Regions from separate parts of the Pseudomonas sp. 2024-210 genome, predicted to be linked through region 4. Evidence: predicted binding sites of a transcription regulator. Region 4 holds the regulator's gene; each other region holds the start of a gene.
The links. Region 4 encodes sigma-54, which starts transcription at its own class of promoters, with help from an activator protein. Its sites were predicted from a motif close to ANTGGCATNNANNTTGCTNT; they were not measured.

Region 1 (3,189 bases), on a different contig from region 4:
CTCGTTTCGAGCCGCCTTAACAAGCTGATGGAGCAGCAGAGCATCAAATCGCTGGGTGAGTTGATTCAGCGCATGCAAAGCCAGCCTCGCAGCGGGCTGCGTGAACAGGTGGTGGATGCCATGACCACCAATGAAACCTTGTGGTTTCGTGATACCTACCCGTTTGAAGTATTGAAGAACAAGGTCTTGCCCGAGTTTATCAAGGCCAATCCGGGGCAGCGGTTGCATATCTGGTCGGCGGCGTGTTCCTCGGGGCAGGAACCGTATTCGCTGTCGATGAGCATTGACGAGTTTGAACGCAGTAACCTTGGGCAATTGAAGGCAGGCGCACAGATCTTTGCCACTGACTTGTCCAGTCTGATGCTCAATACGTGCAAAACCGGTGAGTACGATAATTTGGCGATTGGCCGAGGCTTGTCGCAGGAGCGCTTGCAGCGCTATTTCGAACCCAAGGGGCCGGGGCGTTGGGTAATCAAGGCGCCGATCAAGAGCCGGGTGGAATTTCGTTCATTTAACCTGCTGGACAGCTACGCAGCGTTCGGCAAGTTTGACGTCGTGTTCTGTCGCAATGTGTTGATTTACTTCTCGGCCGAGATGAAAAAAGACATTTTGCTGCGACTCCACAGCACATTGAAGCCGGGTGGTTACCTGTTTCTGGGCGCCTCAGAAGCCCTCAACGGGTTGCCCGACCATTACCGGATGGTGCAATGCAGCCCCGGAATCATTTATCAGGCGAAATAGGCTGCGTTAACCCGTAGCAGCTGCCGAAGGCGGCGTTCGGCGACGCAGTCGTCGCAAAGAGTTCTAAACCTCAGTGCTCATTGTTGCGATCGCTGCGCGATCGGACGCAGCCTTCGGCAGCTGCTACGGGGGGGCGCGCACGTGCAATCAGGCGGCAGAAAAGCGGCAGTCAGCGGTCAGCCTTTGCCGCTTTTCTGACATTGGCGCCGCCCACTCCCTGCGCAAAGCCCTGAAACATGCGGTTATTCGATCTGGCACGAGGTTTGCTGTGTACCTGTCATCCACACCTGAATCCGTTTCAGGTCAGCTGACAAAGGTTTCCCGACATGAGCATCAGCTTCGATAAAGCGCTCGGTATCCATGAACAAGCCCTGGGTTTTCGTGCACAACGTGCCGAAGTGCTGGCCAACAATATTGCCAACGCTGATACCCCGAACTACAAAGCGCGGGATCTGGATTTCGCTTCTGTGCTCGCGGCACAGAACGACAAGAACCAGAACGCCACCTTTGCCCTGAACAAGACCAACAGCCGCCATATCGAAGCCCAAGGCCTGAGCATGGGTGACGAAGCCCTACAGTACCGCACGCCGATGCAGCCCTCGATCGACCAGAACACCGTGGACGCTCAGCTTGAGCAGTCGAACTATGCAGAGAATGCGGTCAACTTTCAGGCCAGCTTCACCTTGCTCAACAGTAAATTCAAAGGGCTGATGTCGGCCCTGCGCGGGGAGTAACTCATGTCTTTAGCCAGTGTGTTCAATATTGCCGGCAGCGGCATGAGTGCCCAGACCACGCGTCTGAATACCGTCGCCAGTAACATCGCCAACGCCGAAACCGTCTCGTCGAGCCTCGATCAGACGTACCGCGCCCGTCATCCGGTATTTGCCACAATGTTTCAGGGGGCGCAAAACGGCACCGGTGATTCGCTGTTCAATAATCAGGATGCCGCCGGCCAAGGCGTGCAGGTGTTGGGTGTGGTCGAAGACCAGAGCAACCTCGAAGCCCGTTACGAGCCCAACCATCCTTCTGCCGACGCCAAGGGCTATGTCTACTACCCCAACGTCAACGTGGTCGAAGAAATGGCTGACATGATTTCCGCCAGCCGTTCGTTCCAGACCAACGCGGAAATGATGAACACCGCCAAAACCATGATGCAGAAGGTGCTGACCCTCGGTCAGTGATAAGGGGCAAGGCAAATGAGTGTGACCGATTCCACCAGTGGCATGAGCCTCAATCAGGTTCTCGCCAACTCCGGCCAGACCACCACGACTGACAACAGTCTGGCAGCGGCTTCCAAGGCGGTGTCAGGCAGCTCCTCGCTGGGCAAGGATGCGTTTCTGCAATTGCTGGTGACCCAGCTGAAAAACCAGAACCCGCTGGACCCGCAGGACAACACCGCGTTTGTCGCGCAGTTGGCCCAGTTCAGTAGCCTGGAAGGCATCACCACCCTCAATGACACGGTTAATTCGATCTCGGGCAATTTCCAGTCCTCGCAAGCGTTGCAGGCCTCATCCCTGGTGGGCCGTTCGGTGATCGTGCAAACCAGCGAAGCCTATGTCGACCCGGCCAGTGGCAAGGCATTCAACGGCACGGTTGTGGTCGCTGATGCCAACTCGACGCCGACGGTCACTATTACCAATGCCGACGGTGAGGTGGTCAGAACTCTGGATCTGGGCACACAGCAAGCCGGCAACAGTGAATTCACCTGGGACGGCAAGGATGACGAAGGCGTTCTGCTGGATAAAGGGTCTTACACCTTTACGGCGGCGAGCAAAACCGACACCGGCAGCACGGCCCTCACCACTTACCTGCCGGCCACGGTCAACAGCGTGACACTGAGCAAAACCGGTGGCGAAATCATGCTCAACCTCGCGGGGCTGGGCAGTATTGGCATGTCAAAAGTTCAGACCATTGGCCTTTAAATCCTAAGCCGACTTACATGTTTCAAGGAGTTAACCATGTCATTCAATATCGGTCTTAGCGGCCTCTATGCGGCAAACAAACAACTCGATGTGACCGGCAACAACATTGCCAACGTCGCCACCACGGGCTTCAAATCCTCCCGTGCAGAATTTGCCGACGTGTACTCGGCCAGCAAGCTGGGCGTCGGCAGCAAGACCATCGGCAGCGGCGTCAACCTGGCCAATGTGTCGCAAAGTTTCAGTCAAGGTGCGATCAATAACACCGGCAACCTGCTGGACATGGGTATTCAAGGCAGCGGTTTCTTTGTGCTGAGCGACAACGGCGCCTTGAGCTACACCCGTGCCGGCACGTTCAAGGCCGATAAAGATGGCTTTGTGACCAGCTCCGATGGCACCCAGCGCTTGCAGGGTTATGGCGTGGACGCTAACGGCAAGATAATCAACGGTGTGTTGACCGACTTGCGCATCGACACGTCCAACCTGGCACCCAAGGCCAGCAGCACCGTGGACTCGACCATTAACCTGA
Region 2 (3,189 bases), on a different contig from region 4:
GGCTAAGAAACTCGCTGCTGTCCACCGGCTTGGTCGGGTCCTGATTGCGGATCTGCGCCACCATCAACTGAATGAAAGTGTTCTGTATTTCGTCGGCATCAGAATTGCCGTTGACCTGGTCACCGGGTGGCGGCGTATTGCGCGTGTCGTTCTGAATCTGGCTCATTACGCTTCTCCCAGCTTGAGCAGCCCTTGCTGCATGCTCTTGATCCGGTTGAGGACTTCGACCCACGTTTCAAAACTGCGGGTGGCCGACATCATGTCGGTCATTTCTTCGATCTCGTTGACGTCGGGATAGAACACATGGCCGCTACGGTCTGCCAGGGGATGGTCAGGTTCATAACGCTTCTGCGGCTCGCGGCCCGAGGCCACCACATCCAGTACCTGAACATGCGCCCCGCCCATGCCGACACCGCGCGTCAACTGGTCGTTGCCATACAGGGCGGCAAATACCGGCTTGCGCGACTGGGAAACATCCCGGGCATTGCCCGCCGCAGAGTCGGCATTGGCGAGGTTGCTGGCCACCGTATTCAGTCGCACGGTCTGAGCGTTCATCGCAGAACCGGCAATTTTGTAAATCGCGTCAAAAGCCATAATGATCAGCGTCCTTCGATGGCCTGTTTAAGGCCTCGAAATTTCATGGAAAGAAACGTCAGGCTGGTTTGGAAGTCCGCTGCACTTTTGGCAAAGGCGGCCTGCTCCACACTCAACTCCACCGTATTGCCGTCCTGAGAGGGCTGGGCGGGCACGCGGTACTTCAATTGAGCGCCGAGACCTTCAGCACCCGACGGTGACGATCCGCGTCGGCGCATTTCGGCGGCAAAGTCCAGATCCCGCGCCTGAAACCCGGGGGTGTCTTCATTGGCCAGGTTGGCTGCCAGAATCTCGCTGCGTTGCATATGCAAACCCAGTGCGCGCATGTGCACCCCCATCGCGTCTTCTATCCGTATACTCATTGCCCGACACCTTTCATCAATGTTCAGCTCGCAAGCCTGAATTGCAGGAACTGTGCCTAGTCGCTGCAACCATTCCAGACCATTGATTTAAAAGACTTTTATGAAATCGAGAGACCGAACTGACGCCGTATCACTTCCGCCTTTTCGACGGCGCACCCAAGGATGCGGAAAAGCTATTTCCGCTTTCACCGCCGCCTGTTTGATCGCTCTGTTGCAGGTGCCCGAAGCAGTGAGTGCGGATGACGCCTTCAGCGCTCAAATTGACGAGGGTGTGCATCGATATTTCACCCAGCGACTCAGCGAAAAGGCCTCTGCTCAAGGTTGGAATGGGCTTCGTTTCACGCAAAAAGTGTTTGCTCTGCCCAGCGACTTACCGAACCATCCGTGCCCGCACCCATTACAGGTTGAAGCCGAACAAAAGCCTTCATCGATACTGGGTCGCAAGCGCATACGACTGACGTGCGTCGGGCAACCCGACTCGTCCATCACCGTCACAGCCCAAGCCACTGTATGGATCAAGGCTGTGGTGGCGGATCAGGTGCTGGAGCGTGAAGAGCCGATTACGCGGCAGATGATTGCCCTGCGAGAAGTGCCGGTGGGCAAGCAGGATTCAGGGTTTTTCAACCGTATCGATCAGGTCGAGGGTTTGAGCGCCAAGCGTCGTATCCGCGCCCATCAGGCGCTGAGGCAGGAGATGTTGACCTCACCCTGGCTGGTGCGTCGTGGTGAGCAGGTGGCCATGCAAGCCCGTCATGGCGTCATACAGGCGAGCACTGAAGGCGAAGCACTGACTGATGGCCGCAAGGACGACGTTATTCGGGTAAAGAATGTGACCAGCGGCAAGGTCATTGATGCTCAAGTGACAGGAATCGGTGTGGTGAGCAGTACCTATTAATCCGCGCTGGTCGCAAGATGGGACGCCTCGGGGTGACAGATTTTTACGACGGCTACGCCGCCGATCGCAGCCTTCGTTCCTCGTCAGCGGCTACACCTTGACCTGTAGCCGCTGCCGAAGGCTGCGATCGAGCGCGAAGCGGTCGCAAAATGGGAAAACTCGGGGTGTCAGGTTTTACGACGGCTACACCGCCGAACGCATCCTTCATTCCTCGTCAGCGATTACAAACACTACACCCGCCACGCGCTGCGCCATTGCTCACGACCGATCTCATCTAGCATCCAGTCCTGGCGCACCCGGTCACGCAAGGCATCCCCCGCCCGCTCAGTCGCATCAAGGTCATTGATATGCATGCGAATGGCATCCACCCAGTCACGAAAGCGATTCCTGACCCGCGTAACCGGCAAATCCCCGCGATACGCAATACTGTCACTGCACACCACCGCATAGCCGCACATGCCGTACTCCAAAAGCCGCAAATTACTTTTGCAGCTGTTGAACAGGTTATCTTGCAGCGGCGCGACTGCCAGATCCAGATTAAGTCGTGCCAGCGCCGCCGGGTACAGATCAATCCTTACGCCGGGGTGAAACTCCCTCACATAAGGGCGCAGTCTGTCTGGACACATTCCCATAAACACCCAGTCCACCTCATCTGCCAGCGCCTTGATCACGTCCACGATCATTTCCAGGTCGCCGGTATGCCCCGCGCCGCCTGCCCAGCCAACCCTCGGCCTGACTGACGTTCTTCGCGCACTGACAGGCAGTTCACCCCACCAGCCCATGTCCAGGCGATTATTTACGATCCGAATGTCGTGATGAAAACCGCTCAACGCTTCAGCCAGCGCCTCAGTGGATACGACGAAACGATCCACATACGACAACCCGCGACGCAACGAACGCATCACATCCTTGGGCATGGAGGTTTTGTGCACACTTTTGACTGGCAGATTGGGGACATAGTCGTCCAGTTCATACACCTTAAAGGCCCGGCTGAATACACTGATCTGCCGCGCGGCTGCCAGATCGACCTCCCTGAGAGGACGCTGCATGACCAGCGTGTCTGGCTTATAACGCTCAAGGTGCAACACGCTCGGGACACCAAACGTCAAGGCGCCGTCAACCATCCCTTCACGCTTGAGGGCACTCAAGGGCTGTATGACCCGATAGTGACCGCAACCGTGCACATCACACGGCTGCGCGAGAATCACCGGCATAGGCCGCCAAGCTAAAGGCCGCCAAGACAACTGGGCATCGGCCAGCTTGAATCCGCCCGCATCGTTCAATGACAAATTCTGGTTATAGGCAGGATCGCTGGTCAACAGTCCGGCCCAGCGCTGT
Region 3 (3,189 bases), on a different contig from region 4:
CGTTTGAGGTCTGCGCAGGATTAAGTGAGGTGGTTTCGCGCGCCACGGTCAGGTGCAGGTCGATCCGGTCGAGCAAGGGGCCGGACAGTTTGTTGCGGTAGCGCTGGATTTGCTCCGGCGTGCAGCGGCAGCGTCCCGTCGGTTCACCCAGATAGCCACACGGACAGGGGTTCATGGCGGCGACCAGTTGAAACCGCGCCGGAAAGCGCATGCGATCGCGGGCGCGGGCAATCACGATAAAACCCGATTCCATCGGTTCTCTTAAAACTTCCAGAACCTTGCGGTCAAACTCGGGCAGTTCATCCAGAAACAATACGCCGTGATGCGCCAGGGTGATTTCGCCCGGTTGCGATTTAGAGCCGCCCCCCACCAATGCGGGGCCAGAGGCTGAGTGGTGCGGTTGACGAAAAGGGCGTTGCGGCCAGCAGCTTAACGGCACATGACTGGCAACGGATTGAATGGCGGCCACTTCCAGCGCTTCCTGCTCGTTTAACGGCGGCAGCAAGCCGGGCAGGCGGCTGGCTAACAGGGTTTTGCCCGTACCGGGCGGGCCGGTGAACAGCAAGTTGTGGCCGCCCGCCGCAGCGATCAACAGCGCACGCTTGGCTGAGAGTTGCCCTTGTACATCGCTGAGGTCTGGATAAGGTTTGCTCGCGTGCAGCAAGCCGCTCGCCACATAGGGTTCAATCACTGAACGGGCAGAAAAGTGCGCCACGACTTGCAGCAAATGTTCAGCGGCAATGACCGTCAGACCTGAAGCCAGGCTGGCTTCTTCTGCATTGGCCATCGGCACGACCAGAGCACGACCCGCCGCACGAGCCACCAGCGCGGCCGGGAGTACACCCTGCACGGGGCGAATAGCACCGGACAACGCCAGTTCACCGAGGCACTCCACCTGTTCCAGCGCTGCCGCTGGCATTTGCCCACTGGCAGCCAAAATGCCCAGCGCTATCGCCAGATCAAAGCGCCCGCCATCTTTGGGTAAATCGGCGGGCGCCAGATTCAAAGTGATGCGTCGGGCGGGGAAATCAAACCCCGAATTCAGGATGGCGCTTCGTACCCTGTCCTTGCTTTCCTTGACTGCTGTTTCGGGCAGCCCGACCAGCGTTAGCGCTGGCAAGCCGTTCGCCAGATGAACCTCAACCGTGACGGCGGGTGCCTCCACGCCGACTTGGGCGCGGCTGTAAACGATGGCCAGCGACATGACTCATTCCTTGAGCGGGCAAAAGACGCATGGTGCGCGAATTGCAGGTCAAGGGCAGGGCGTGAATGGATACGGGATGTGTTTGTTCGACGATGCGGCTACCGGCTCCGGAATCTAAAGATCGTGAACAAATGCACCGCCGTTGAGCATTATTCGCCGGGCGGCAACAGCTTGGCTTCAAGCTCCGCAACTTTGGCTTCGAGGCTTTCGAGACGATCGCGGGTGCGGGCCAGTACCACCATTTGGCTATCGAATTCTTCGCGGCTGACCAAATCCAGTTTGCTGAAGCCACTTTGCAGCAAGGCTTTGAACTGGCTTTCGATTTCGTTGCGGGGCAACGGTGTTTCGCCACTGAACAAACGGGAAGCTTGGCCACTCAGGGCGTCGAGAAGGTCTTTGGGAGCGAGCATGGGTAAGGTCCTGAAAACTGATGGTGGCGAGTGTAGCACGCAGGCTTTGGGCCCCCTGTACACGGCTCGGCGCACAGCTTTCGCGCAGGCTGCTCACAGGCAGTGCACTGTTTGGGTGCATAAATGCCGTCAACTAAAGAGCAAAATGCCATCAATGGATGTTAATTGACTGTAATTGTTGGTTTTTTCAGACATGGCAAGGTTTCTGCTTAGTTGCCACTGACTCATGTACTGATGCAGTTGCTGTGACGATGGGTGTGCGGCAGGTGGTTCAGGGAGTGTTTTCGTCACCAGCGATTGATACACGTTGTGTTGCTTGCAACTGGCAACGACGCGTTACAAAGCCAGACACTGCGCTTAGACTTGAGCCGGGTTTGTTTTCCTGGGGCAAGTCCACCAATTCGGGAGAAGTTTCATGAAGCTAGTCACCGCCATTATCAAGCCGTTCAAGTTAGACGACGTACGCGAGTCGCTGTCTGAAATCGGCGTGCAGGGCATTACCGTTACTGAGGTTAAAGGCTTCGGCCGGCAGAAAGGTCACACCGAGCTGTATCGCGGCGCGGAATATGTGGTCGATTTTCTGCCAAAGGTGAAGATTGATGTCGCCATTGACGACAAAGATCTTGACCGGGTTATTGAGGCGATAACCAAGGCTGCCAACACCGGCAAAATCGGTGACGGCAAGATTTTTGTGGTCAATCTGGAACAGGCTATTCGCATCCGTACCGGCGAAACCGATACCGACGCAATCTAAGCCGCCAAACCCCAACGCCCCAGGAGAAAACACTATGACTCTGCGTAAATTCGCAGGGCTCGGAGCCCTGTTGTCTGTCGTAATGCCTGGCCTGGCCATGGCCGCAGACGAAGTGGCCGCTCCAGTCCTGAACTCCGGCGATACCGCCTGGATGCTGACTGCAACCGCTTTGGTGCTGTTAATGACCATTCCCGGCCTTGCGCTGTTTTACGGCGGCATGGTGCGCTCCAAAAATATTCTATCCGTGATGATGCAGTGCTTTGCCATTACCGGGCTGATCAGCATTCTGTGGGTCATTTACGGCTACAGCATTACGTTTGATACGACGGGCATGGAAGAAGGCGTCACCAACTTCAACTCGTTCATTGGCGGTTTCGGCAAGGCATTTATGGTGGGCGTGACGCCGGCCAGCCTGACCTCGGCCACAGCACTGTTCCCGGAAGCGGTGTTCATCACCTTCCAGATGACCTTTGCCATCATTACCCCGGCACTGATCGTAGGTGCCTTTGCTGAACGCATGAAGTTCTCGGCCATGCTGATCTTTATGGGCGTGTGGTTCACGCTGGTTTATGCGCCTATCGCGCACATGGTCTGGAGCGGTCCCGGCGGCCTGATGTGGGACTGGGGTGTACTCGACTTCGCGGGCGGCACGGTGGTGCACATCAACGCCGGTATCGCAGGGCTGGTGGCGTGCATCGTACTGGGCAAGCGTAAAGGCTACCCAACCACCCCGATGGCCCCCCACAACCTCGGTTACACCCTGGTCGGTGCCGCCATGCTGTGGATCGGCTGGTTTGGCTTTAACGCAGGCTCTGCCGCCG
Region 4 (3,189 bases):
TGACCCCAAGCCCGTACAGGCTTACGCCGTAACGATTCAATACCATGCGCCTCAAAACCGCATCGTACTGATCGACAAGGCCAAGGTTATCAATGACGGCAACACCACCGAAGGCGAGAAAATCGTCTACGACACCGTCAAGCAAGTGGCTAACGCTGGCCGTGCCAATGGCACCAATGTCACCACACCGCGACCACGCATCGATATGGTGATCCAGCCGAAGAAGAAAACCGACCAGCAGAAGGCCCAGTAATGGCTACTCTGAAAGCCCAGCATTTGGCTAAAAGCTATAAAAGTCGCCAAGTGGTACGCGATGTCAGCTTGTCGATCGACAGCGGGCAAATCGTAGGCTTGCTTGGGCCTAACGGCGCAGGCAAGACCACGTGCTTTTATATGATTGTCGGCCTGGTACAGGCCGATCAGGGCCGTGTGCTGATCGATGATCTGGATGTCAGCCACCAACCCATGCACGGCCGCGCACGGGCTGGTATCGGTTATTTGCCTCAGGAAGCGTCAATCTTTCGCAAGCTGTCGGTTGCCGATAACATCATGGCGATTCTCGAAACGCGCAAGGAGCTCGACAAAGCCGGTCGTCGCAAAGAGCTGGAAAGCCTGCTGCAGGAATTCCATATCACTCACATTCGCGACAGCCTGGGCATGAGTTTGTCCGGTGGCGAGCGACGCCGGGTTGAAATTGCCCGCGCTCTGGCTACTGCGCCCAAGTTCATCCTGCTCGACGAACCTTTTGCCGGCGTTGACCCTATTTCCGTGGGTGATATCAAACAGATCATTCACCACCTCAAAGCCAAAGGCATTGGGGTGTTGATCACGGATCACAACGTGCGTGAAACCCTCGATATCTGCGAAACAGCCTACATCGTCAACGACGGTCAACTGATCGCAGAAGGCGACGCTGAAACCATTTTGGCCAACAAACTGGTCCGCGAAGTGTATCTGGGGCATGAGTTCCGCTTGTAAACCCTCAAGTGAGTGCCTCTTTTAGCGATAAACCTTGAACTTCACTATGACGATCAAGGTTTTTTCGCATTTGGGGACCCGCTAGCATGGCGCTTCTGAAAACAACTCAAACTAATTGGAAACGCCCCTAGTCAAACGCACCGGGTTCAGGCATATAATTTGCTTATGTTTGGCGCTCACGCGCCTTGGTAGTGGATGGCGCCATGCGCGCCGGCGAATAAGGTCTTAAGCCCCAGCCATGAAACCATCGCTAGTCCTCAGAATGGGCCAGCAGCTGACGATGACACCCCAGCTGCAACAGGCCATCCGTCTGCTCCAATTGTCTACCCTGGATCTGCAACAGGAAATCCAGGAGGCTCTGGAATCCAATCCAATGCTCGAGCGCCAGGAAGAAGGCGACGACTTCGACAATTCGGACCCTCTGGCCGATAACATCGAGCAAAAGCCCAATAACGATATTCAGGAACCTTCCTATCAGGAATCCACACCCACGGTGGACAACCTGGAAGAAGGCGAATGGAATGAACGCATTCCAAACGAACTGCCTGTCGACACCGCCTGGGAAGACGTCTACCAAACCAGCGCGAGCAGCCTGCCAAGCAACGATGATGACGAGTGGGACTTCACCACCCGCACATCGGCCGGCGAAAGCCTGCAAAGCCACCTGCTGTGGCAATTGAATCTGGCCCCTATGTCAGACACTGACCGGCTGATCGGCGTAACGCTGATTGACTGCATCAACAATCAGGGGTATCTCGACGAGTCACTGGACGAAATCCTTGAGGCATTCGACCCGGAACTCGACATTGAACTCGACGAGATCGAAGCCGTTCTGCACCGCATTCAGCAATTCGAACCGGCCGGTATTGGCGCACGCAACCTCAGCGAGTGTTTGCTTCTTCAATTGCGCCAACTGCCGTCCAAAACGCTCTGGCTCAATGAAGCCAAGCGCTTGGTGACTGACTACATCGACCTTCTGGGCGCCCGCGATTACAGTCAGCTTATGCGCCGCATGAAGCTCAAGGAAGATGAGCTGCGCCAAGTCATTGAACTGATACAAAGCCTCAACCCGCGCCCTGGCTCGCAGATCGAGTCCAGCGAAGCCGAATACGTGGTGCCGGACGTGATTGTGCGCAAAGACAATGAGCGCTGGCTGGTCGAGCTCAATCAGGAGTCCATGCCGCGCTTGCGGGTAAACCCTCAATACGCGGGGTTTGTGCGCCGCGCGGATACCAGCGCCGACAACACCTTCATGCGCAATCAGTTGCAAGAAGCCCGCTGGTTTATCAAAAGCCTGCAAAGTCGCAATGAAACGCTGATGAAAGTGGCGACGCAAATCGTCGAGCACCAGCGCGGCTTTCTGGAATATGGCGATGAAGCCATGAAGCCTTTGGTGCTGCATGACATTGCCGAAGCGGTAGGCATGCACGAGTCGACCATTTCCCGGGTGACTACGCAAAAGTTCATGCACACGCCCCGCGGCATTTATGAGTTGAAGTACTTTTTTTCGAGCCACGTCAGCACTTCTGAAGGGGGCGAATGTTCGTCCACAGCGATCCGCGCCATCATTAAAAAACTGGTGGCGGCTGAAAATCAGAAAAAGCCGTTGAGTGACAGCAAGATCGCTGGTTTACTGGAGGCACAAGGTATTCAAGTGGCCCGTCGCACCGTCGCGAAGTACCGCGAATCCCTCGGGATAGCGCCTTCCAGCGAGCGCAAGAGATTGATGTAAGCCACGGGCCACCGCGTTTCAGTGGCAGGCTGTTCGGCCTGCCACTCTAGGCAATGGCAACCGAAGGAGAAACTGCATGCAAATCAACATCAGTGGACAGCATCTGGAAGTCACCGACGCGTTACGTGCTTACATAGGCGAAAAATTCAAACGACTGGAGAACCATTTCGACAAGATCACCAATGCCCAGGTCATCATGAAAGTCGAAAAACTTCAGCAGAAGATTGAAGCCACCCTGCACATACCCAAGGGTCCAAAGGAAGTCGTTGCGAACGCAGAGCATAATGATATGTATGCTGCCATCGACCTGCTCGCTGACAAGCTCGATCGCCAACTGAAAAAACATAAGGAAAAGTCCCAAAGCCTGCTTCAGGGCGCAACGGGGCGTTAATACTCCATACCCATGATTCGACTTGAAAATATCCTGACCCCCGGCCGCTCCCTTGTGAATGTGCCGGGCGGCAGTAAAAAGCGCGTTC

Region 1: flgB (flagellar basal body rod protein FlgB) is a predicted target of sigma-54. The motif match lies at 992-1,011, and genes of this name have one in related genera.
Region 2: flgA (flagellar basal body P-ring formation chaperone FlgA) is a predicted target of sigma-54. The motif match lies at 996-1,015, and genes of this name have one in related genera.
Region 3: glnK (P-II family nitrogen regulator) is a predicted target of sigma-54. The motif match lies at 1,807-1,826, and genes of this name have one in related genera.

What each region holds. Positions count from the first base shown of each region.
Region 1 covers NZ_JBJGEJ010000008.1:5,042-8,230, forward strand. The annotation lists gene cheR (protein-glutamate O-methyltransferase CheR) at 1-741, shown strand, start outside; gene flgB (flagellar basal body rod protein FlgB) at 1,068-1,475, shown strand; gene flgC (flagellar basal body rod protein FlgC) at 1,479-1,922, shown strand; gene flgD (flagellar hook assembly protein FlgD) at 1,938-2,663, shown strand; gene flgE (flagellar hook protein FlgE) at 2,700-3,189, shown strand, end outside.
Region 2 covers NZ_JBJGEJ010000025.1:43,727-46,915, forward strand. The annotation lists gene ACI7MX_RS22070 (flagellar hook capping FlgD N-terminal domain-containing protein) at 1-166, opposite strand, end outside; gene flgC (flagellar basal body rod protein FlgC) at 166-594, opposite strand; gene flgB (flagellar basal body rod protein FlgB) at 600-956, opposite strand; gene flgA (flagellar basal body P-ring formation chaperone FlgA) at 1,186-1,851, shown strand; partial or broken gene ACI7MX_RS22090 (hypothetical protein) at 2,082-3,189, opposite strand, start outside.
Region 3 covers NZ_JBJGEJ010000003.1:163,345-166,533, reverse strand. The annotation lists gene ACI7MX_RS05455 (YifB family Mg chelatase-like AAA ATPase) at 1-1,204, opposite strand, end outside; gene ACI7MX_RS05450 (accessory factor UbiK family protein) at 1,354-1,614, opposite strand; gene glnK (P-II family nitrogen regulator) at 2,030-2,368, shown strand; gene ACI7MX_RS05440 (ammonium transporter) at 2,403-3,189, shown strand, end outside.
Region 4 covers NZ_JBJGEJ010000001.1:427,235-430,423, forward strand. The annotation lists gene lptA (lipopolysaccharide transport periplasmic protein LptA) at 1-253, shown strand, start outside; gene lptB (LPS export ABC transporter ATP-binding protein) at 253-978, shown strand; gene ACI7MX_RS01995 (RNA polymerase factor sigma-54) at 1,217-2,710, shown strand; gene hpf (ribosome hibernation-promoting factor, HPF/YfiA family) at 2,787-3,101, shown strand; gene ptsN (PTS IIA-like nitrogen regulatory protein PtsN) at 3,114-3,189, shown strand, end outside.